Regions from separate parts of the Paenibacillus sp. GCM10027629 genome, predicted to be linked through region 2. Evidence: riboswitches for the same ligand, from Rfam matches in the RefSeq annotation. Region 2 holds a riboswitch; each other region holds the start of a gene.
What was found. Region 2 has a riboswitch for cyclic di-AMP ahead of ACFQZR_RS27790 (resuscitation-promoting factor). Riboswitches for the same ligand answer to the same signal wherever they lie in the genome.
Positions count from the first base shown of each region.

Region 1: linked by a shared signal. The riboswitch ahead of ACFQZR_RS16270 (3D domain-containing protein) and the one ahead of ACFQZR_RS27790 (resuscitation-promoting factor) in region 2 are both predicted to bind cyclic di-AMP.
Region 3: linked by a shared signal. The riboswitch ahead of ACFQZR_RS25825 (KamA family radical SAM protein) and the one ahead of ACFQZR_RS27790 (resuscitation-promoting factor) in region 2 are both predicted to bind cyclic di-AMP.

Region 1 covers NZ_JBHTGZ010000009.1:1,471,613-1,479,635, forward strand. Annotated here, with positions in the region: gene ACFQZR_RS16250 (PspA/IM30 family protein) at 1-508, opposite strand, end outside; gene ACFQZR_RS16255 (dihydroorotate dehydrogenase) at 731-1,663, opposite strand; gene ACFQZR_RS16260 (dihydroorotate dehydrogenase electron transfer subunit) at 1,656-2,345, opposite strand; gene ACFQZR_RS16265 (polysaccharide deacetylase family protein) at 2,536-3,423, shown strand; gene ACFQZR_RS16270 (3D domain-containing protein) at 3,485-4,210, opposite strand; cyclic di-AMP (ydaO/yuaA leader) riboswitch at 4,213-4,387, opposite strand; gene ACFQZR_RS16275 (Nramp family divalent metal transporter) at 4,558-5,922, opposite strand; gene ACFQZR_RS16280 (amino acid ABC transporter ATP-binding protein) at 6,221-6,943, opposite strand; gene ACFQZR_RS16285 (ABC transporter substrate-binding protein/permease) at 6,936-8,023, opposite strand, start outside.
Region 2 covers NZ_JBHTGZ010000021.1:7,266-15,288, reverse strand. Annotated here, with positions in the region: gene yabG (sporulation peptidase YabG) at 1-273, opposite strand, end outside; gene rsmA (16S rRNA (adenine(1518)-N(6)/adenine(1519)-N(6))-dimethyltransferase RsmA) at 380-1,282, opposite strand; gene rnmV (ribonuclease M5) at 1,288-1,833, opposite strand; gene ACFQZR_RS27790 (resuscitation-promoting factor) at 1,978-3,102, opposite strand; cyclic di-AMP (ydaO/yuaA leader) riboswitch at 3,371-3,557, opposite strand; gene ACFQZR_RS27785 (TatD family hydrolase) at 3,739-4,506, opposite strand; gene ACFQZR_RS27780 (HD domain-containing protein) at 4,557-5,852, opposite strand; gene ACFQZR_RS27775 (AbrB/MazE/SpoVT family DNA-binding domain-containing protein) at 6,137-6,391, shown strand; gene rsmI (16S rRNA (cytidine(1402)-2'-O)-methyltransferase) at 6,712-7,596, opposite strand; gene ACFQZR_RS27765 (tRNA1(Val) (adenine(37)-N6)-methyltransferase) at 7,593-8,023, opposite strand, start outside.
Region 3 covers NZ_JBHTGZ010000017.1:28,469-36,491, forward strand. Annotated here, with positions in the region: gene ACFQZR_RS25810 (ABC transporter substrate-binding protein) at 1-351, shown strand, start outside; gene ACFQZR_RS25815 (sensor histidine kinase) at 495-2,261, shown strand; gene ACFQZR_RS25820 (response regulator transcription factor) at 2,264-3,847, shown strand; cyclic di-AMP (ydaO/yuaA leader) riboswitch at 3,910-4,048, shown strand; gene ACFQZR_RS25825 (KamA family radical SAM protein) at 4,238-5,443, shown strand; gene ACFQZR_RS25830 (TetR/AcrR family transcriptional regulator) at 5,511-6,170, opposite strand; gene ACFQZR_RS25835 (ABC transporter permease) at 6,192-7,211, opposite strand; gene ACFQZR_RS25840 (ABC transporter ATP-binding protein) at 7,208-7,951, opposite strand.

The sequences.
Region 1 (8,023 bases), on a different contig from region 2:
GTTTTAAGCCCGCTGCTGCTGTATCAGAACCAAAGCCAGTCATCGCTTTATTGATTTCATTTTGCGCTTTCGCCGCGTTGTAACGAGCAATCAGCGTCTCACGCTTGTTCTTCATCTCGGTTAATTGCTTGCGCATTTCTTCAAGCTTACCGCGAAGGTTATCTGCTGCAGCTTTGTTCTGATCGTAACCAATTTTGAACTCGTTCATCTTCTGCTCAGCAGATCTCTTCTCTTCCAATGCACGGCGGGCCAGATCAATGTTTTGCGCTTGCGCCGCCATGTGTGCTTGCTCTTCACGCTTCTTCACGAGCGCTACTTGCTCTTCATATTGCTGCTTGAATTTCTTCTCAATCGCGATTTGTTGTGCAACGGCTTTCTCGGCATCTTCCAAGTCTTCCGTCATGTCACGAATATATTGATCCGTCAATTTCACTGGATCTTCAGCTTTCTCAATGAGAGCATAGACATTCGATAGAGTTAGGTCGCGTAATCTTTTGAAAATAGACATGTGGTACTCCTCCTCAATGGATCTGTTATTATGTTTATGTTACTGTATTACGTCGTCATTTGGAATCCGGTTTCGAATTTTTTTCATAACCTAAATAAAATCATTCATAAAGTGCGGATTCGGCACGATCGGTTCACGTATTGGATTGTATTCTATACGAACTCCGTTGTTAAGAAAAATAAAAAACACAGGAATCTACTCTCCCTGTGTTTTTTATGTTCATTATAAGATCCCACGAATTTCTTCCAGCGTAGAGACCTTCTCTTGTTCCATCCATTTCTTGATACCTTCTGTCATCTGTTCACCTGCACGTGGATTCATAAAGTTGTACGTGCCGATCTGGATTACCGAAGCCCCAGCCATAATAAACTCGATGACATCACTCGCCGTCGTGATCCCGCCCATACCCATAATCGGAATCTTCACATGCTGAGCCACTTGGTGTACCATGCGTAAGGCTATTGGCTTAATCGCAGGACCTGACAAGCCTGCATAGAGGTTGTGGAAGACACTTTTGCGAGAACGCGTATCAATCTTCATTCCCGATATCGTGTTAATGAGTGATACCCCGTCCGCACCTTCTATTTCACACATATACGCCATCTCTGCAATGTTCTCAGCATTTGGCGATAATTTCACGACGAGAGGCAGTGATGTCGCTTGACGAACTTCTCGAACGACCTGTCGTGCTGTCTCTGTCTGAACGCCATAGGCGATCCCGCCTTCCTTCACGTTCGGGCATGAAATATTCAACTCGATGATATCGATGGAGCAGCGTCCAACTTCTCTCAGCTTCTTCTCATGCGCTGTAATCATCTCTGCACCGATCCGATAATCCTCCATACACCCGCCGCCAAGGTTGACGATCCGCGCCGTATCCAATATCTCCCAATACGGGGCTTCTTCTTTCAGAAAGTATTCAATCCCCGGATTCTCAAGACCGACACTATTCAGCATACCGGAAGGGGTCTCCCAGACACGAACACCAGGATTTCCTGCCTTCGGAGCAAGGGTCAACCCTTTACCTGAAATACCGCCAAGTCGATTGATATCGTAGAGCTTGGCATATTCTTTACCGAAACCAAACGTACCTGACGCCATCACAATTGGATTCTTAAAAGGTACACCCGCAATTTCACATGCCATGTTAAGCATCAAATCGAACCTCCTCCGCTGCAAATACCGGCCCATCCACACACGCCTTTCGATTTCCACCTTGGCACATGACGCTGCATACAAGACATGCACCAATCCCACAAGCCATCCGCTTCTCCAGCGAAACATAGACTTCTGCACCCGATCCTTGCGCACGTTCCACCAAAGCTTGCATCATGACATGCGGTCCGCACGTGATAATCGTGTCATACTTTGCGTAATCGATTTGATTCACAATAATTCCGCCTACATCACAGACAACATCGCCTGCGAAGGGCCTAAATTCATCGACCAGATAGGATTCTCGGCTAAACCCAAGATATATATCTGGTTGATGCAGCTGCTTCGCAGCTAGATATAATGGCGCGATACCGATTCCCCCACCGACGAGCGCCACTTTGCCTTGAGCCTCTGGGAAGCCATTGCCATACGGGCCTTCCAGCTGAATTGAGTCCCCCGCTTCAAGCTGCTTGAAACGTTCTGTCCCTTCCCCAATGACGTGATATAAGAAACTAATCTCATGCTCACTGAGATCATATATACTGATAGGTCTGGAAAGCACAGGATAATCTGACCACGCCCGTAGCATGTAGAATTGCCCCATTCGCCCTTCAAACTGTCCTTCGATTTTCATCAGGTATACGTCTTTTGCGATCTTGACATTCGACTTAACAATATTCACACGCGCCCTCCTAATATACAGGGTTTTGGCCTCCTTATACTATGACTTGCCATGCTAGCAGAAGCTGTGACAATGTTCACATTTGAGCTTGATTCCTTTGGTAACATTCGCATAATTCACCATTGAAAAGGACATAACAAGGAGACGGATTCCGAATGTGCATATCAGAGTATGAAGGGAGGGGATTCGCTTGCGTTCGTGTTGTATATTGTTCCTAGTCCTGCTGGTTCTCTGTGGCGGTTGTTCAAATTCTTCAAATTCCTCACCGCTACCCAAGGCGCTAGAGACATCCCCTGTTACACTTCATTCCAAGGGAACGGATCATAAGCCTGAACCAGGTACGACAAGACAAACGGTCTCACATCGCAAGAAATCCGAGCGTGCCAAGTCTAGACGACAATCTCGTGCTGAAGAAAGCTATCGAGCATTATCCGCTTTGCGCCATAAGTACCCTACGATTTTCAAGAATAGCGGAGCTTCCAATGCCAGGCGCGTATCCCTAACTTTCGATGACGTGCCTGATGAATTCACAGGTAAAGTGCTAGATGTGTTAAAAGAATATAACGTGAAAGCGACATTTTTCGTAATGGGTTACCGAGCAGAAAAACATCCTGATATCATAAGACGTATGGTTCGAGAAGGACATCTCGTTGGCAACCATACCTACAATCATCCTCTGCTCACGAAATTGTCCATGGTCAAATTCAAACAGCAAATTTTGCGGACGGACGCCATACTGCATCGAATTATCGGGTATCACCCTAAGTTCATTCGCCCCCCTTATGGGGAGATCAATGAGCAGCAAGTAAGGTGGGCTGGGAGCCAAGGGTATATCATTGTCAATTGGAATGTTGATTCGCAGGATTGGCGAGGTCTTAGCGCTCAAAGGGTCATGAGCAATATCTTAACGACAACCCGGCCGGGTTCGATCATTTTGCAGCATGCTGGAGGGAATGTTGGGGGCGTCTTGAATGGAACGTTGGAAGCTCTGCCTCGCGTGATTGAACGATTAAAAAATAAGCGTTATCAATTCGTCACACTCACCGATATGTTTCATGTGCGTAAGAACAATGCATAACGCGATGAACGCAGAAACGCTTCCTGCATCCTTGTTCAAGGATGGGAAGCGTTTTTCGCATTTAGGATAATACAAATACTTTTACATTTTGAATGCCGAATTTACTTGCACTCGATTGCGTTGTATCTACGAAGATATCAATGCGATTCCCTCTTATGCTGCCACCAATGTCATTGGCTCTACCGACGAACCCACCGGCTGGCAGACCATTGAATGAGTAACCTGTCACGAATACCTTTGTTCCTAGCGGAATCATTTTAGGATCAACAGCAATGGTACCATGCGTTAATTGATTACCGAAATAATCTAATCCTGCCCACGATCCATTCTCACTTGCAGCTGCTGTATAGGCTGTCGCTTTCACATTCAAGGACTTCTTGTAGCTTGTAGGCTCTCCAGAGATTTGGACCACATTATCAGACGATGCAGACACTGCTGCTTCCTTTTTCTTTGGCTCTGGTTTCTCTTCTTTAATCACTGTAGGCTCCGATGCAGATTTTGCAGTCACCTTCGAATCTGCCACAGGCGGTGCTGAGGCAACCTCAGCTTTTGTTTCTTTGGCTCCAGGAAATTCAATCTTTAATCCTTGATAGATATTGAGTGGATCGACGTTCGGATTCGCCTTCATGAGATCATTCATATCGATGCTGTTCGTCTTTGCGATTTTGAAGAACGTATCTCCGTCTTTCGCGTAATAAGGCGCTGCTGCAACAACAGTAATCGATTGAACAGCTAAGAATGCAGTAAACAACGTAATGGACAATTTCTTCAGATTAAAAATTTTCATAATTCCTCCTTTTCATACGCCTACGAGGTTAGTTGTCGGGTTTGGGTTGAGGATACAACCCTACGCTCATGGCGCTTCACCCCTAGCTGAATCGATTCTTGTGGATTTTGGTATTATCCATTCAGCTGTGAATCATCCCCCGCACTTCAACAAGCGAAGTTTCGGCTCAATCAATATATCACAATTTTGTAACCAGTGCGCAAGCAAATTTTAACAAATCGCGCAACCACGCGGTGTATCAGCATTTTTCATGATTAATTTTTTGATACAATTACAGCAAAAAGACCTATTCTTCGAGTTTTGAGGCTCGAATCGAATAGGTCTTCCAATGATAAAACGACTTTTATTTAACCAAAGAAGGTATTGTATAACAGATATGCATTCAATACAATGATGACGATAGTTACGAACCATGCCGTCCATTTGATCCAAGACTTATTTACAAACTCACCCATTTTAGCAGGATCGCTTGTAAATTTCACGAGTGGTACGACTGCAAAGGACAGCTGGAGCGAGAGAATCACTTGACTCAGGATGAGCAAATCACTAACACCCTTCTCACCATACATTACCGTTACGATAACCGCTGGAATAATAGCGATCATCCGCGTAATTAAGCGGCGCAGCCATGGTTTGAGTCGAATATTCAGGAAACCTTCCATGACGATCTGTCCTGCTAACGTTCCTGTTAACGTCGAGTTCTGGCCCGATGCTAGTAGAGCGACCCCAAAAACGATACTGCCTAGTGTTGTGCCGAGTAGTGGTGTCAACATATGATAGGCATCTCCGATATCCGCAATGCTCGTCATACCCGCTTCATGGAAGGTGGCAGATGCAATGATCAAAATCGATGCATTGATGAATAACGCGAATAATAGGGCGATGGATGAATCCCAAGTCGAGTATTTAATCGCTTGACGTTTCCCTGCCGAGTTCTCGTCGTAGCCCCGGGTCTGTACAATGGATGAGTGCAGATACAAATTATGAGGCATGACGGTGGCCCCTAGAATTCCGATGCCAATATACAACATCGTTGGGTTCGTAATGATCTCAGCACTAGGAATGAATCCACGTGCAATTCCACCAAGATCCGGTCTGGATAAGAAATATTCAACCACAAAACAGCCGCCAATCGTTACGATCAATAAAATGACTAATATCTCGATATATCGAAACCCTTTGTTCTGAAGGAGCAGAACGATGAGGACATCCACTGCGGTAATTAATACGCCATATACAAGTGGAATCCCGAATAACAAATTTAACGCTATCGCTGCCCCGATGACTTCGGCCAAATCACAAGCGGCTATCGCCAGCTCACACAGCACCCACAATACGAAATTCACTGGTTTCGTATAATGATCTCGGCAAGCTTGCGCAAGATCACGCCCCGTTACGATCCCTAGTTTGCCAGCAAGTGCCTGCAGTAACATCGCCATCAAGTTGGAAATGAAGATAACGGACAGTAGCGTATAGCCGAACATCGAACCTCCGGCAATACTCGTCGCCCAGTTCCCCGGATCCATGTAACCTACGGCAACAAGATAACCTGGGCCCGCAAATGCTAAAAACTTCTTGAGCCATGAACCTGTCTTAGGAATTTTCATGGACCGATAAACTTCAGGTAAAGAATGCTGATCCCGTTCTTGTCGCCATGCTTTCTTCGCAAAAGCTGGTTCACTCAATGGTTTCATTTCTACATTGTTCTCCATAACAATCACTCCTATCTTACTGGTGGTACTTTCCTCATACCTGTCTATGTCAATTGTGTATTGGACAAAATATTTTTCCTTAGTGCAACTTTTAGGGTAAAAATAAAAGCCACTTCAATGCATCTTATTCAGAGGAATCATAAATGTTCTACTAATTAAATTGTACTAGGGAAACTTTTTTTGTCAATACCTAAATTTCGGTACCTCACCAACAATTTATCACAATACCCGTGTCACTGGGTTCTCATGCAAAAATCCCCCGTCCTTGCTTGGACGGAGGATTGTAAGAACGACTCGATTAGAGTACTTTGCTAAGAAATTCTTGCGTACGCGGATGCTTCGGATGACTGAATACCGTCTGCGGATCGCCTTCCTCGACAATATTCCCGCCATCCATGAACACGATTCGATCACCGACTTCGCGGGCAAATCCCATCTCATGCGTGACGATCACCATCGTCATCCCTTGTGCTGCGAGGGACTTCATGACATCCAGCACTTCCCCGACCATTTCTGGATCAAGCGCTGATGTCGGCTCATCGAACAACATCACATGCGGCTGCATAGCAAGCGCACGAGCGATCGCAATACGCTGCTTCTGCCCACCGGATAATTGCGAAGGATAAGCATTCTTCTTATCTTCGAGACCAACTTGGCGAAGTAAATCGAGCGCAATTTGCTCCGCCGAAGCTTTGTCCTTCTTCAATACCTTTAGCGGCGCAAGCGTAATATTGTCTAAGACAGTCATATGCGGGAACAGGTTAAATTGCTGGAACACCATGCCCATTTTCTCGCGTGTGGCATTGATATTGTGCGATTTATCTGTAATTGCATTCCCTTCAAATTGGATCGTTCCTTTCGTAGGAACTTCAAGCAGATTAAGGCATCGTAGAAAAGTACTTTTCCCCGATCCACTCGGACCGATCACAACAACGACTTCCCCTTTTTCGATGGTCATGTCGATGCCTTTCAGGATTTCAAGCTTGCCATAATGTTTGTGCAGGTCTGTTACCTTAATCACTTGCCTTCAGCCTCCGTTCTGCGACTCCAAGTAGCTTAGAGCACGTAAATGTAAGAATGAAGTACAGCACAGCCGCAATGATAAGCGGTGGTAACCCTGCATAAGTGCTTCCACGTACAACTTCTTCTTGAAACATAATATCTGTAATCCCGATCAGGGAGACAATGGACGATTCTTTAATAATAACGACGAACTCATTACCAATCGCCGGAAGCACTTGCTTCAGAGCTTGCGGGAGAATAATGTAACGCATCGCCATGCTTTGGCTCATCCCGAGTGAACGTGCAGCTTCGAGCTGTCCTTTGTCAACAGACTCAATACCTGCACGGAAGATCTCCGCAAGATATGCCGCACTATTGAGGGATAATGCTATCGCACCTGCAATGAATTTCGGGAACTCAATACCAATGGAGGGCAGTCCGAAGTAAATAATGAACAACTGAACCATAAGCGGAGTCCCGCGTAAAAACTCAATATAAGCTATAGCCAACCACTTGAATGGCTTAATTCGAGAACGGCGCATTAGAACTAGAATAACACCAAGAATGAAGCCGAACACAACGGTAACAAGCGATAAGAGTAACGTCCACCATACTCCACTAAGGAATGTAGACTTGTATTGCACGAGGATCGTCCATATGTTGGAATCGCCTTCTTCCGCAAGCTTCGTTGCATCTGTTACATATTTCTTCACTTTATCTTCGCTCATCAAGCGATCAATGGTCTTATTCATTTGACTCACAAGATCTTCGCGGCCCTTCTTCACAGCAACTGCATAACCGTTATCCTCTGACTTCGGGCGTGCGTCTGCAATAGCGAGTGTTGAACGGTTCTTCTCGTAAGATTCTGCAACAGGCAGCTCCACGATTAGGGCATCAACGCGTTTGGATTCAAGGCTAAGAAGGATATCTGACATTTTACTCAGCGCATCAACCTTGGCATTCGGAATAGCTCGGGCAATATCTTCGTAAATCGTCGACTTCTGAGCCCCGATGTTCTTCCCGATCAAATCATCCATCGTCTTATACTTATCTTTGTCTTCAGCACGTACCAAGACGGCTTGATCCGATGTATAGTAGA
Region 2 (8,023 bases):
TTTCTGATTCAAATCTGCCTGGTTCCGCTCGGTCTGCACGCGTCTATGCTGTTCCAGAAGCCGAGTCGATTCCTTCGCACGAATAAACGCCTGCTCTTCTTTATAGTGTAGAGGTTTCCCCTCGGTTACAGGCATCAAATCATTCGTGGGAGCATCCGCCAATAGACGAAAGTCAATCCCCTTGATAATCACTAAATCTTTCATAAATGCCTCGATGCGAAATGTGACGTCTCCGCCATACGATTTTCGAACGACAAGATCTCCTTGCTTCATGGCCCAAATCACCTCTTCTGTCTATCGTATGGAGGTGCCCATGGATTGGTGTCTATCTTCTGTTCGAATCCACATCGATTTCCTGCAATCAACCGGATTTTAGCGGTTATACCCGTCCTGCTGCCAACAATACGTCGCTAAGACGCGCAAATTCAGCGATACTTAGCGTTTCGCCTCGGCGCTGAGGTTCAATACCCGCTTCCTGTAACGCGGCTTCCAGCGCCTCACGGCCGCCTTCATTGAAGAATCTCGCCTTTAAGTTATTCGCAATCGTCTTCCGTCGCTGCGCGAACGAGGCTTGTACTACTTGGAAGAAATGGGCTTCGTCTGCGACCTGAACTGGCGGTGTATCCCGCACCTTCAACTTAATCACAGCAGACTCCACGTTCGGCTGTGGAATGAACACCGTATGCGGTACCGTACATACCAGCTCTGGCTCGCAATAATATTGGACTGCTACACTTAGACTGCCGTAGTCTTTCCCACCTGGGCGAGCAGCCATCCGGTCCGCCACTTCCTTCTGGATCATCACCACAATATTTTGCAGCGGTAGACGTTCTTCGAGTAGCTTCATAAGAATGGGCGTCGTAACATAGTAAGGAAGATTCGCTACGACACTGACTTTGCTTACCTTAGAGAACCGCTCCTCGAAAATTTGCTTCAAATCCACTTTCAGCACGTCTCCATGAACGACGCCTACATTCGGATAAGGTGCAAGTACCTCTTCCAGAATCGGAATCAATCGTGTATCGATCTCTACTGCTGTCACTTCTGCTGCCGTCTGCGCAAGACGTTCTGTCAGCGCTCCGATCCCAGGTCCAATCTCAAGAGCCCCCATGGTCTCATCAAGTTCTGCAGCATCTACAATTTTGTTCAATATATTCATATCAATCAGAAAATTCTGACCTAGACTTTTCTTAAATGAAAATCCATGCTTTCCAATAATATCTTTCGTCCGCTTCGGCGTCGCAATATCGATGCGTGCCCCAGCTGAATTGATTTCTTTCATCATTTCTACAGCCCTTCATTTTCAATTTGCTCTAACGCGGCCAAGAACTCTTCTCGGCTTATCTGGAACATGCCGCACCGTTTATAGAACTGCTTTCCGTTGCACATGCCAATCCCAAGTATATCCCCCATCGCCCTTCTGCGACTCGCTGCATTCGGATGGGTAATTAGTCCTGCATCCATCAGATCACCCCAATCGATGAGCTGTTCATTCTTCTCATATTCCGTTCGTAGATGATCCAGCGCATACCGGATTGCTTCTGGCGATGCGTTCTCTACACCGATGTCCCCTTTGTAGGTGGCATCCGCTTCCTTCAAGAAAGCGTGCTTGCAGCCCGGGATACGATTCGATATAATCTTGCGAATACGTTCCCCGGCATGATCCGGATCTGTCAGAATGATTACGCCTCGACGCTCCTGAGCCAGCGCAATACGCTTTAATATCGCATTGTTAATGGCAGACCCCCCGGTCTCGATCGTATCGGCCTCTACAGCCCGCCGAATGGCCGTGGTATCGTCTTTCCCTTCGACCACGATGACTTCCTTAATCATGTACAATCCGCTTCCTTTCTTTTCTTCCGCAAAATACAAAAAGAAGAGGTTTCCCTCTTCTTATCATGGCATATTGTTATGGATAATACTATATGATTAATACACGATTGGCAAATGAAGCATGGCCTAGAATTACGACCCTCATTAGCTCGCCGACGGTTTGACCGGTCCAATCACATAGACGGTATGCCCCTTCTTACGGCCGAATTTATTCGCTGTCTTTAGGGATTGAATATACACGTCAATCTTATTGCCCTTAATAGCGCCACCTGTATCTTCCGCTCGTCTAAATCCGACTCCTTCGATGTATACCCACCAACCAATCGGAATGACGTCCTTATCTACAGCGATTGTGCGCCCTTCGGTTACGGTCGTGCCTGAAGCCGTCCGCGTTCCAATGCCATCTTCTTCCGAAGAATAGGCGGTTAACGTTACATTTTTCAGCACTTTTGCATATTTCACTTCTTTACCAAGGCTATGAATTTTCGCAACCCCTGGTCCACTAGCAGACAAAGTTCGGACTTTAGCCTCAGGTTTCTTTGTACCATAAGCAACGATCTTGTGTGTTGCCTTGGATTTATAGGCCTTATCAACCATTTTGATCGAAACCAACTTGCCATCTTCGAAGACCTTCTCAATCTTCTGAACAACAAGTCCAGACTTTCCGTCTTGGATTAGCTTCTGTTTGCCTTGCAGGAGCGTTGCATCGGGTTTTTTGACGAATTCAAAAGGAATCGATACTTCGCGATTTACCAACTTCGTACTGACGCGTGTAATCTTAATATCCAGTTTGTTCGAAATCGGTGTATTCAGCGCAGGTGTAATTTTATCGTCTTCAGATATTGGTATATTCGCAGCTGCGAGTACTTCTTTGACTGTTTTTTCGGTCGTAAACAAGTTTTTTGTCTGACCATCTGCTGTGACAAGAACGGGAACCGCACGCCAAATTTCAACGCTGTCACCATCCTTAAGCTCCGATTGGAGCGGCATCGACAGCTTGTCGTATGCGCCGACTTGTATAGCTTGTTCATCCAGTAGGTGCTGTAATACTGTGTTTGTCGTTTCGACCTGGATATGTTGTCCGTCTACGACCAGAGAAATATCCTTCTTGGCGTAAACATTCAGCACCACCATTAACATGAAAGTCATCGCGAGTGACAGTAGAGCCACGAGTGATATCAAACGCACGTTTTCATGCATCCATCGCAATGCGAAAGACATGCTGGATGATCGTGTACCATGGGATTCCTCAGTTTGGAAAACGCCCACGTCTTCAGACCTCCTTCATAGTCCCGCCGTCAGGTGTTAAGCATGATCATAAATTGACGAAGACTATATACTGTATTTTTGCACAACGGCCGCATCAACCTGCATGTGACAGCTGTACACCATCCTCTGTTAGGTACGTCCCCCCACCTCCTGTTCTGTAACAGTATGACGTCCTACTCAACTTTATTCAAAAGAAAAGAAGCCTAGCGTAAAGAGGGTCTCTTTCGTGGCTTCCTGTTGGAAACAATAGTTGATGGCCGCACGAGGGTACCTCTCCCTGCACGCTTACGAGGTTAGCTGTCGGATTCGGACGTGAGAGTCGCCCTAAGATTGCTATCCCGCTCATGGCGAGAAGCCCTCTATTCACCCCATTAAGAAATCAATTACGAACCCTCCTGAGAAGGTCCATATCGGTTCCCCCGCTCTCCAATTTGGAGACTCAGCGATACAAAATGGATGGAACAATATTCAAACTCTGATTTGAATCATACTCTGAATGCTCCATGCTTGTAAAGAAGGCATCAAACTCATTTTTAGATATTAATGGTTAAAATTTTGTAATATTCTTCGATTTTTGAGATGAAAACTACCTATTTCACCCGTTTATTAAGTTTTTCATGCGTTTTTCACCGTTTTTCATCCTAAGTGGAAACAGGCTTGGGCATTTTTCATCGTAATTTTAGCAACTTCTTCCAAATTCAGCCCTTTTATTTCCGCTGCTGCCTCCGCGACAAGACGTACATAACCTGTCTCATTTCGCTTCCCGCGATAGGGGTGCGGCGTCAAATATGGCGAGTCTGTTTCGATCAAAAATCGGTCATTCGGAACGTTCGCGAGCACCTCTTTGGGAACCCTTGCATTCTTGAATGTAATGGGGCCACCAAATGAAATATAGAACCCCAAATCTAGGCATTGCTTGGCAATTTCCCAGCTGCCGGAGAAACAGTGCATTACGCCTCCACATTCCTCAGCATGCTCTTCGCGCAAAATGCGAACGACATCCTCGTGCGCATCCCGATTATGAATAACGATCGGCATATCAAGACGCTTTGCTAACCGAATTTGTTCACGGAATACGCGATGCTGCACATCCTTTGGTGAGGTATCCCAGTAGTAGTCCAGTCCGATCTCACCAATCGCAACAACCTTCTCATGTGCACATAACTTTTCAATCCACTCGAGGTCACCAGGCTGCATCGTAATCGCATCTTGCGGGTGCCAGCCTACAGCAGCATAGATAAAATCATAGCTTTCCGCCAATTTCATGGTCGTCGGGATCGTCTCACGGTTAAACCCGATATTAATCATCTGCGTAACGCCTTGCTCCAGCGCTCTTGCAATGACTTCCTCCCGATCTTCGTCGAATTGTACTGCGTCTAAATGCGTATGTGTGTCGAATAACATCAGTTCATAATCTCCTTCTAATGTCTTAATTTGATATCTTTTGTCCTTGATTATGTCGTTGGCATATCGAATAATTTAGAAATTTCCCGATCAAGCAGGTGGGCAACGGCGCGTAGTTTATTTTCAGGAAAATACAAACGGAATTTGCCTTTGCGAATGCCGCTGATTGAACGCACAATTTCGGATACTTCGGAAATTTCCCGAAGCTGTTCATGATGATTCAAGAGCACAATCTGCTTGCCCATCGGATGTTCTCCTGAGCGATAAATCGAATAGGATAAGTCCGTTGGCGAGTCAATTTCCAGATCGTAGGCTGGATTTAACCCTGCATGTACGAATTGCTCATGTATCTTATCTTTCTGCTGATCATCCAAGTGATCTAACGTGACATATTTATATAATTTACGCTCCATGAACCGATCGCACAGATCCGCAAGGATCTCATCTTGCTCCTGCGTCCACTGCATAAATACTGTCTGAATTAAAGCCTCATCGAGGCGTATATATTGCTCCATTGAAATTTTTCCTTCAAATAAAGAAGGCAATGGCTCCAGCATGAATTGGAACGAATATTCGTTGTCATACAATTCTTGTGCCCGTTTGAAAATTTGTCGCAGGATAATTTCAGAGCTGCGTGTCACGGGATGGAAATAAACCTGCCAGTACATCTGGTATCTCGACATCAAATAATCCTCGATCGCATGCATACCGCTCTCTTTCACAACAATGCGGCCCCGATAAGGTCTTAACACCCGAAGAATGCGGTCCATGTCGAATGTCCCGTAATTCACACCGGTAAAATACGCATCTCGAAGTAAATAGTCCATACGGTCCGCATCAAGTGCACTGGATACAAGGTGAACAACAATAGGTTTATCGTACGTCTTCTGAATAACAGATGCAACCCGCTCAGGGAAGTCATCCGATATTCGCCGTAGAACCTCATGGATTTCCGAGTTCTCTCGAATGATTCGACAAGTCCAATCTTCATGATGCATCTGAAACGCCTCTTCAATCGAATGTGAGAACGGTCCATGGCCAAGATCATGAAGCAGCGCTGCACACAGTGCAAGCAGCCGCTCTTCCTGCGGCCAATCTGAATACCCGCTTCGTTCGAATTGCGAAATAATCCTGCGCGTAATCTCATACACGCCCAAGGAGTGCGAGAATCGGCTATGCTCCGCCCCGTGAAAGGTTAAATAAGACGTTCCTAACTGCCGTATGCGGCGTAATCGCTGAAATTCTTTGGCATTGATCAAGTCCCAAATGGTCTGATCCTGCACATGAATATATTTATGTACTGGGTCTTTAAATACCTTTTCTTCTTGTAATTGTAAACTGTACATATATCTTTCCCTCCCTATAGAACTAGAATAAAGTCGCACAACTATAGATTTTGTCGAATCGTGTCAGTTTTATTTTTCCAATTCATTTTCGTAGACTTTCAGACCCAAAAACCTGTCTTCCCTTTATTTATCTACAACTAGTAGCAGCCCATATATTGCTAGGTCTAGCATTGATTTTATAGGTTGACTATTTTGGGAATGCTTGGTACTATTATATTCATGAAAAACATAGAACTATGTCGACATTTGTCGATTCTTTAATTGGTGAGAGGAGCAATAACAAAATGATGAAAAGTACGGGCATTGTAAGAAAAGTTGATGAGTTGGGTCGCGTCGTTATTCCGATTGAACTACGCCGCACATTAGGCATTGGGGAAAAAGACGCGCTTGAGATTTATGTTGATGGTGAGCGTATTATGCTTAAAAAATACGAGCCTGCCTGTATTTTCTGTGGTAATGCCGAGAACGTTACATACTTTAAGGGAAAAATAATTTGTCACGAATGCTTATCAGATATCCCAACACCTGTGACAAAATAAAAAAATTAGTATATAATAGATTTACCAAACTTATTAATTCTAACCTTTTTATATCTCCTTGGTACCTTCCGCGGCCTAACCTGCCCAGAAGGTATATTTTTTTTCTCCATATATGGAAGTTCAAAATCGGCTTATGATCATGATGTGATTCGGGAGGTTTGTTTCGACGTCGAATCTTGCTTTCAACTTCGAAGTCCGATGCTCATTTAGGTTTTGCCTAAACTCCGCTTCTCCTTCTTCAGTTTCAATCAACCTTCTTGATGCTGATAAGCCGATTTTGAACCTTTATTGAAATAAAACTTAATGCTATAGCCCTTCACTTATAAGAGAGAGTTATAAATGTCCCTTCTCGATACATTGCGATCTGCGGCGGCTTGTTTCATGGCTTCTTTGCGATTGCCCCCGTTACGCTCCTCATAATGCGCAACATGCGCCTCAATTGACAGGGACTCCCACCAAACCGTCTGATCGGCAGATGCCGAGCCATCGGAAGGCTCTAGCACGAGACAGTATTCCCCTTGCGGCGGATGCTCCTCAAGCCATGCGAGGCATTCTTCAATGGTTCCACGCGCGAACTCTTCATATCTCTTCGTCAGCTCTCTGGCCATCACAATTCGGCGATTTCCGAGTACCCGGTGCATATGCTCTAATGTCTTCGACACACGATGGGGTGATTCATAGAACAATAATGTCCCTTCAGACATGCGAAGAGATTCCAAGACCTGTTCAACCGACTTCTTATCCCGAGGTAAGAACCCGATAAAGGTAAACCGTTCTGTAGGCAGTCCCGATACGATCAAAGCCGATAGCGCTGCATTGGCACCTGGTATCGGTACGACCGAGATACTGTTCTCAATCGCCAACGCTACAAGATCCGTCCCAGGATCTGAAATCGCGGGTAGACCGGCATCGCTGACCAAGGCAATATTTTTTCCTTCTATTAAATAACGTATCAGCTCTGGACCACTGGCATGCTTGTTATGCTCATGATAGCTGAATAACGTCTTGGACGGAATCTCAAAGTGTGTGAGCAGCTTGCGGCTCTGACGGGTGTCTTCTGCGGCAATCACATCGACCTCTTGCAGCGTGCGTACGGCACGATACGTCATATCTTCCAAGTTACCAATTGGCGTTGCCACCAAATATAATGTACCTGCTTGCGGTTCAGATCCTCTCTGAAAGCTTTTCTGTAAATTCCAAGTCATTTGTCTCTCCCCACTTTAGGCCCATAATAGATTTGCAATAACTCTTCGCAATATTCATTGTTCTCATTATAGACAATGAGTGGTGGTAATAACCGAAGGTCTGGTTTGCCATCACGAATCGCTTCGATGAGCACCATATTCGCTTCTTGGTCGATTCGTGAATGTACAAAACGTATCCGCTTCGGTTCAAGCTTATGCTCCCGCATCATACTCACGATTTCGCCAAGTCTAGACGGCCTGTGAACCATCGAGACCTTCCCACCCGTCCGAATCAGCCTCTTGCATGCGACAATGACATCTTCTAACGTACAACCAAGCTCATGCCTTGCCATCGCTTGATGGCTATTGAGCTTATGCTCCCCCGTTAGCATCTTCATATAAGGAGGATTAACGGTAATGGCATCGTAGATTTCATATCCAACTTCTT
Region 3 (8,023 bases), on a different contig from region 2:
GCTGATACACAAGCTTACCCAAGCCCTGGCGGCTGGATGTTCGGGAACCAATTCAACTCGTACCTATGGGCAAATGAAGATCCGCAGAAATGGGAGCAATTCCAGAAGCTCAATGACAGCGCGGAGCGGTCCATTATTCTAGGCTTTGCGTTCAATCAAGAACCGGTTAAAGCTGAAATGGCTGCGATCGAGAACGTCAATAAAGAGTTCGAGGCATCGCTCGGAACAGGTGCGGTAGATGCCGAGAAGACGATTGCGAAATGGAAAGAGAAACGCGATGCGGCTGGATTCGCCAAAGTGAAGGCAGAGGTCGACAAGCAGCTGCAGGAGTGGGCTGCCGCGCAAAAATAGGCATGAATTAACAATACAACAGGGAATCCTTCACGGGGCGCTTGCAAAAGTGAACCGAGAGGGATTCCTTATGTGCTATCATCACATTAGTATCGATTGCGTGTCTAATGATGAAGATCCATGACCGAAGCGGGAGGAAATCTATGAGTATACGCCATTCTCTTCGATTTAAGCTAATTATCGGATTTATGACCCTCGCGATTCCGCTGATGGTGCTGCTGCTCTATAACAATTTCTATGCATCCAACACGGTGAGAGAGCAGGTCGCTGAATCGAATAAGAATATGATTATTCTCTATTCGAATCAGATTCAGACGCTACTTAACCGTGAGGTGAATTTGCTCTATAACCTTGCGATTGAAGATCCGAATATTATCGCGCTGCCTCGGTCGATTCATGACCCGGATGAATATTTCCTCAATAAAGGACGTGTTCTGAATATCTTGAACCGTGACCATCGGTTCAATAGTGGCGTTGATTTTGAATTTATCTATACGATTCAGAACAAAGATTTCTTCAACACGGCGATGAAGGCGACCAGCTATGAGGAAATGGAAGCGCTGCAATCGACGTTAGGCAGCCTGCTGCAGGATGCGAAGCCAGACAGTCCATATTTTCGTGAATGGAAAGTCATCCCGGTTCTTCACGAATATGCATTGGTCCGTATTGTGGATACGGGGTCGGGTGTCTATCTAGGAGCCTGTGTACGATTACGAAACCTGATGATTCCGCTAGACTTCATTGGCCTCGGACAAGAGGGGTTCTCGGCATTCCTGACAGAACAAGGCGACATTATGACGAACAAAGAGGGCACTCAACAAGCCAAGCTAGATGCCTCGCTCCTTGCTGGGATGAATGACACCTATCAACGGTTCCGACTGCAGCAAGAGGATTATATCGTCGTCAGCAATCCAATCAAGGATACGGATATGATGTTAAGCGCCTTTATTCCGGAAGAGAAACTATTGCAGAAATTAACGAAGTTCCGCAGCTTTATTTTTATTATCCCGATTCTGGCTGGCTTCTTATTGATTATTTATTTGATCTATCTCAATGACATTATGCTGAAACCGATGAACAACCTCATCCGCGGGATGCGTAAGATCAAGCAAGGCGAGTGGTCCTTCCGCCTGCACAATCCGAAGACGAGAGAGTTCACGATTATTAATGATGCTTATAACGATATGGCTTCTGAAATTCAGGCGTTGAAGATTAACGTCTACGAGGAGCAAATTAAGGCGCATAAGGCAGAATTGAAGCATCTACAGCTCCAGATCAATCCGCATTTTCTGCTAAACTCGATCAACATCATCTACAACTTGGTTGAGATTAAGAATTACAAGCTGATTCAGGTCATGTGCGTGAATCTGGTGAAATATTTCCGATTCGCGACAAAGACGAATCAAGTCGTTGTGACGATTGCGGAGGAAATGGAGCATATGGAGAGCTATATCCGGATTCAGCAGCTGCGTTTCCCTGAGCGGGTTACGTATTCGTACCATATTGCGGAAGGACTGGATAGAGCCTGTATTCCGCCTCTGCTAATCCAACCTTTCATTGAGAATTCGATCAAATATGGGTTTGATTTTATGGATCGTCCGTTTCACATGGAGATTCGTATAGCTCGCTTAGCAGAGCCAGATTTATATGAAATCGTCATTGTGGATAATGGAAGCGGGTTTCCTGAAGAGGCGCTTGAATCGCTGCAGAATGGAAGTTACTTCACGCAGCCGCAGGATGAGCATCTCGGCATCTGGAATGTGCATCATCGATTGAAACATATTTTCGGGCAAGCGGCAGTGCTTGAATTCGCGAATGAGCCGGGTGCCGGCGCGAAAGTGAGGCTTGTACTTCCTTATCGCACGCTTACGCAGTTCAGTTCTTATGATAGTGGACCTTGGGAGGGGTAACGATGTATAGAGCGCTGATCGTGGATGATGAGATTTATGCTGTGCTGGGGATTAAGAGCGGTGTGAATTGGGAGGAGCTGCAAGTATCGGAAGTCCATGAAGCCTATAACATGCGGGAAGCGATGAAGGTATTCGAACGTACACCGATCGATATTCTCATCTGTGATATCGAGATGCCGAAGGGGACGGGTATTGAGCTGCTTGAATGGGTGAATGCACACTCGCCTGCGACCGAGACGGTGTTCTTGACAGCACATGCCGATTTCAGCTTCGTGAAGCGAGCGGTCCAGCTCGATAGCTTCGATTATTTGCTCAAGCCTGTGGAATATGAAGTGCTGCAGTCGACCTTGGCCAAGATGCTGCAATCGATTGAGCAGGAGAAGGAATTGCTGCAGCTGCGCGAACAATACAAGCCCTATTATGATCTCTGGACGAAGAAGAAGCCGCTCATTGCCGATAAATTCTGGAATGACGTACTCTCGAATCGCATTACCTGTACACCGACCAATGTGCAGAGTTTGCTCGAGGAGCATGATCTGACGTTCAAGCCGGATATTAAGATTTTACCTCTTCTTATTAGTGTTGAAGCATGGCAACGGGAGTTCAGTACAAGAGATGAAGAAATGATGGAGTATGCCATTCGGAAGGGGGCGTCCGAGCTGCTGCTGCATGAGGCGAATGGGGTTGTCATTCAGACACGTCAGGGCGTGAATGTCGTGATTCGTTATTTGGACGAGGGGCATAGCGGAAGTGCAGGGCTGTCCGAGGCGTGCCAGGAGTATATTCAGTCTTGTCAGCAGTACTTCAATTGTCAGATCTCTTGCTATATTGGGGAAGTCACTTCGTTATTTAACGTGAGCGAGATGTATCATGAATTGCTCGAGCTGGAATACAACAACTTGCACAAATCCAATCAAGTGTACTTCTTGCGCAACCGGGAGAAGACCGGCATGATGAAGCTGCCGCTCTTCACTGCTTGGACGATTCTGATCGAGCAGGGGAAGCGGGAAGAGATCGAGAAGGAGCTGGCGCGGTGTATTGCAGCGTTCCGGTCGGACGCAAGACTATCTGCGAGCGCACTGCAGGCATTCAATCATGGATTTCTTCAGATGATTCATTACATCCTGCACAAGAATGGGGTGTCTGCGCATGAACTGCTGCATGAGGGGCAGGGGCAATTGAACGGGGCCGCACCTCGAACACTGGATCAGATGCATGCTTGGGCATTGAAGCTCATCGGGCTGGTGTCCCATTCCTTGCATCAGAACGATTCAGTGATTGAACAAGTTCAACGTTACATCGCCGATCATCTGAGCGAAGTGATTACAAGAGAACAGCTCGCGGAGTATGTGCATCTGAATCCTGCGTATTTGTCCAGGCTATTCAAGCGTGAAGTGGGCGAATCGATCACGGATTACATTTTGAATGAAAGGATGAAGGTAGCAAAGGAATTAATCGCTACATCGTCGATGCCGATTTCGGATATTGCCAAATCGCTGGGATACAGCAATTTCTCCTATTTTGCGAAAATGTTCAAGAAGGTCTACCATGCGACACCGCAGCATTTCCGGCGCCAATTAGGTTGAAATGTGACTTCTTGAAATATACGATAATTTAATATTTGACTGTCTAAGATAAATTGTTGTAAAATGGAAATACGCTTAATTTCCGGATATGAGATCGGAAAGCGGGGGAACCAATTTTTAGGGGCGAATCAAGGATGTATTGTAGGGAACCATCTTTCCCGAGCCCGACAGCTAACCTCGTCAGCAGTGGATGGGTCAATCATAGACACTTTTTCCGCACCCCTGACCCGTTGAACCGGGTCTTTTTGCGTCTAATCGAGAGTGACCCGGTTGCCTGCAAGGACGAAGCACATGCTTACGCTTGCGGACTGCGGGTCATTTTTTATGTTGAAGAACGAGAGGAGGGACACAGCGTTACCATAAATCTGACTTTCAAGGAGGAACAACAATATGGCACAGCCGAAATATATCACGAATATCGATAAAATTGTGGAGATCCCGGAGCAAGAACGGGCGAAGTTGAAGCAAATAACGGAGAAGTTCGTATTTCGCGTGAATGATTATTACTTGAAGCTGATTGACTGGAACGACCCGAATGACCCGATTAAGAAATTGGTAATCCCGAATGAGGGAGAATTATCCGAATACGGTAGATGGGATGCGTCCGATGAGGACACGAATTACGTGGTTCCGGGTTGTCAGCATAAGTATAAGACGACGGCTCTGCTCATCGTATCCGAGGTATGTGGTGCGTACTGCAGGTACTGCTTCCGTAAACGTCTGTTCCGTAATGATGTAAAAGAAGCGATGTCGGATGTGAGTCCGGGCATCGAATATATTCGGCAGCATCCGGAGATTAACAATGTGCTCCTGACAGGCGGAGATAGCTTGATTCTGGCAACACCCAAATTGAAAATGATTATTGAGCAATTGCGAGACATTGAACATGTGAAGATTATTCGGCTCGGCTCCAAAATTCCCGTGTTCAACCCGATGCGCATCTATGAGGATGAGGAGCTGCTCGATACCATTCGGACATTCTCGAATAGTGATCGCCGGATCTATGTGATGGCCCATATCAATCATCCGCGTGAAATAACGCCTGAAGCAAGACGAGGGTTTGAGGCGTTACATCAAGCTGGAGCGATCGTCGTGAATCAGACCCCGATCCTTCGGGGCATTAATGATAACGCTGATGTCTTAGCGGAATTGCTCGATAAGTTGTCTTGGGCGGGGGTCACGCCATATTACTTCTTCGTTAACCGCCCTGTTGCGGGAAATCGGGATTTTGTCCTGCCGCTCGAACAGGTGTATCGCCTCGTTGAAGAAGCCAAAGCGAAGACATCCGGCCTCGGCAAAAGAATCCGACTATCGATGAGTCATACATCCGGTAAAATCGAAATTCTCGCGATTGAGAAAGGAAAAGCTTACTTGAAGTATCATCAATCGAGAGATGACCATTACGGTAAATTTATGATGCTGCCTTGTCCGAAGGATGCGTCATGGTTCGATGATCTGCCGGGGAATGAAGCATATTGGAAGAAGCCGAAGAAGAAGACAGATGCGATTGTCTCGGTGAATGAGCTGCCGCAATTCCCGCAGAAGGCAAGCCGTTCGGCGGCGTCGCAGCCAGCGATGAAGGCTGTGAATCAATAACATCATAACGGTAAAATAAAAGACGGGTGGCTTCTCAGAGTGATGCTGGGAAGCAGCCCGTCTTTTGTTAAGGTGCCAACCCTTTCATAATAAATTGGATCGTGGCTTCACGTTCCAGTGCGTCATCCCAATCTGATCCTTCTTGGGGCTCCAAGATGGAACGGAACAGTACATAGCCCAAGATAGAGAAGGCGCTAAGCCGCATAATGGTGAGGGAGGGGAGATCAATCAGCTTTCCTTCGCCTTGCAGCTTATGAATAATTCTCTCGAATCGTCCCTTCATCTCGTTGAAGACGAGCTGCTGCAGCTGCTTCTGGAGATCGGGGTGGAAGGGCAATTCCTGCACCACAATTTTGAACAAGCTGCGATTCTGCTGCAGGAAAGTAATGCGATTGTCGATCAGTGCCCGAAGGAGCTGATCGAAGCTATCGTAATCTCTGGAGAGGACATCTTTGAACTCTCTCAGAAGAAAGGGGGCAAGCAGCTTCACCATGGCCGGTGTGACGATCGAGAGCAGCAGGTCCTTCTTGGTCTTAAAGTGGCGGAATATCGTTCCCTCCGCGACGCCAGCCCGCTGGGCGATCTCGCTCGTTGAAGATGCCGCATAGCCTTTCTCCGCGAATATTTCAATCGCTGCTTCGAAGATTCGCACTTGCTTGGCGGTTCGTGGAGCGGTAGGATCGCCTTGCAAGAGCTCCTCCATCCATGGCTCCAGCGATTTGGTCATATAGGTCAACTCCTTGCTAGATTAGATCGCGCGCTGCTTCTTCAGCGCTGCGATATTGAGTAGTGCGAAGACGATCGAGAATCCAAGCAGGATATAGATATCGAGCTGAATGTCGCCAATACTTTCCCCGCGAATCATAATCCCTCGCATGGCATCAGCCCCGTAATAGAGCGGCATGATGTAACTCAGCTTCTGCAGCCAAGGCGCCATTGCATCCAGATTGAAGAGTCCGGAGAAGAACACTTGCGGGACGATGACGAGCGGAATGAACTGAATGATCTGGAACTCGCTGCTGGCAAAAGAGGAGAGCAGCGTGCCGAGTGTCAGTGCCGTCAAGGTGAGCAGCAGGTTGATTAGGAGCACGAGCCCAAAATTGCCGACCATATACATGCCGAGCACTTCAATGGCGAACCACGTGATAAGCGTGGCTTGCAGCAAGGTGAAGATGCCGAACCCTAATAGATATCCGCCGACGACTTCGGAGCGCCGGATCGGTGTAGCAAGCAGCCGTTCAAGCGTTCCTGTCGTGCGTTCGCGCAGGAAGGAGACGCCGGCGATCATGAATACGAAGAAGAAGGAGAAGAATCCGATCAGAACAGGTCCGAAGTAGTCGAAGGAGGACATGCCTTCTTTTCCATGCAAATAGGTAATGTTCGGTTGAATCGTCGGCGTATTCGCTTGCATCACCTTCTGAAGCCGAAGGAGAATCGCTTGATTCATCGAGGGGTCGCTGCCTTCGAGTATCAAGTCAGGCTTGCCGTCTGTAAGCGATAGGATCGCATCGAGATCTCTAGCTTCTAGGGCTTGCTTCGCTTCCGCTTGATTGGTATAGGTTGTAACATTCGCATCTGTGCTATTTAACCGCTCGATGACCGGGGCGGGAAGCTGGACAGTACCGATATTCGGTGTAATCGGTTGACCGTTGAAGATGAAGTTCAGCAGCGTTAAGATAAGCAGCGGTGCTAGGAAAATAAGCGCGAGTGTCCGCTTGTCGCGAAGGAACTGGCGAATGATTCGTAAGGCTAATGCACGTGTTCTCATGCGAGGACACCTCCCCCAAGGACAATGAACGCATCTTCGAGCGTCGTTGTACCGCTTCGTTCTTTGAGTGCTGCAGGGGAATCGACAGCGGTTAAGTGACCATCACGAATGAGGCCAATGCGATCGCATTTGTCTGCCTCATCCATGACATGTGTGGTGAGGATAATCGTCGTTCCCTGATCGCGCAAGGCGAGCAGCTCTTGCCAAATCGATTGCCGAAGCACGGGGTCAATACCGACTGTCGGTTCGTCCAGAATAAGCAATTCTGGTTCATGCAGGAGAGAGATCGCGAGTGATAGCCGTCGCTTCATGCCGCCGGAGTACGCTGCAACGGTCTTATCTTTATGATCGAGCAAATCGACGACACGCAGTACCGCATCGATCCGTTCGTTCCGTCTAGCCCCACTCAGTCCATAGAGGGATGCGAAAAATTGCAGATTCTGACGAGCAGTTAGCTCATTATACAGTGCATCCGATTGCGCCATGTAACCGATACGCTTCAAGAGGGAGAGCTTTGGGACTTTCTCGCCAAGGATATGAATTTCCCCGCTGTCGGAACGGTCCATGCCGGTCATTAACTTGATTAAGGTTGTCTTCCCGGAGCCGGATGGCCCGAGTAAGCCGAAAAGCTCGCCGCGCTCGACCTGAAGATGGATCGATTGCAGGACGGTTCGCCCGTGAAAAGAACGGGATATATCGCGAATTTCTAAGATGTTGGACAAGGAATTCACGCTCCTCATAAAAGTGAGTGATCACTCATTTTCAATACACCCCTATTATATGTTACTTCCTTCATCTTGAGAAGTGAGTAA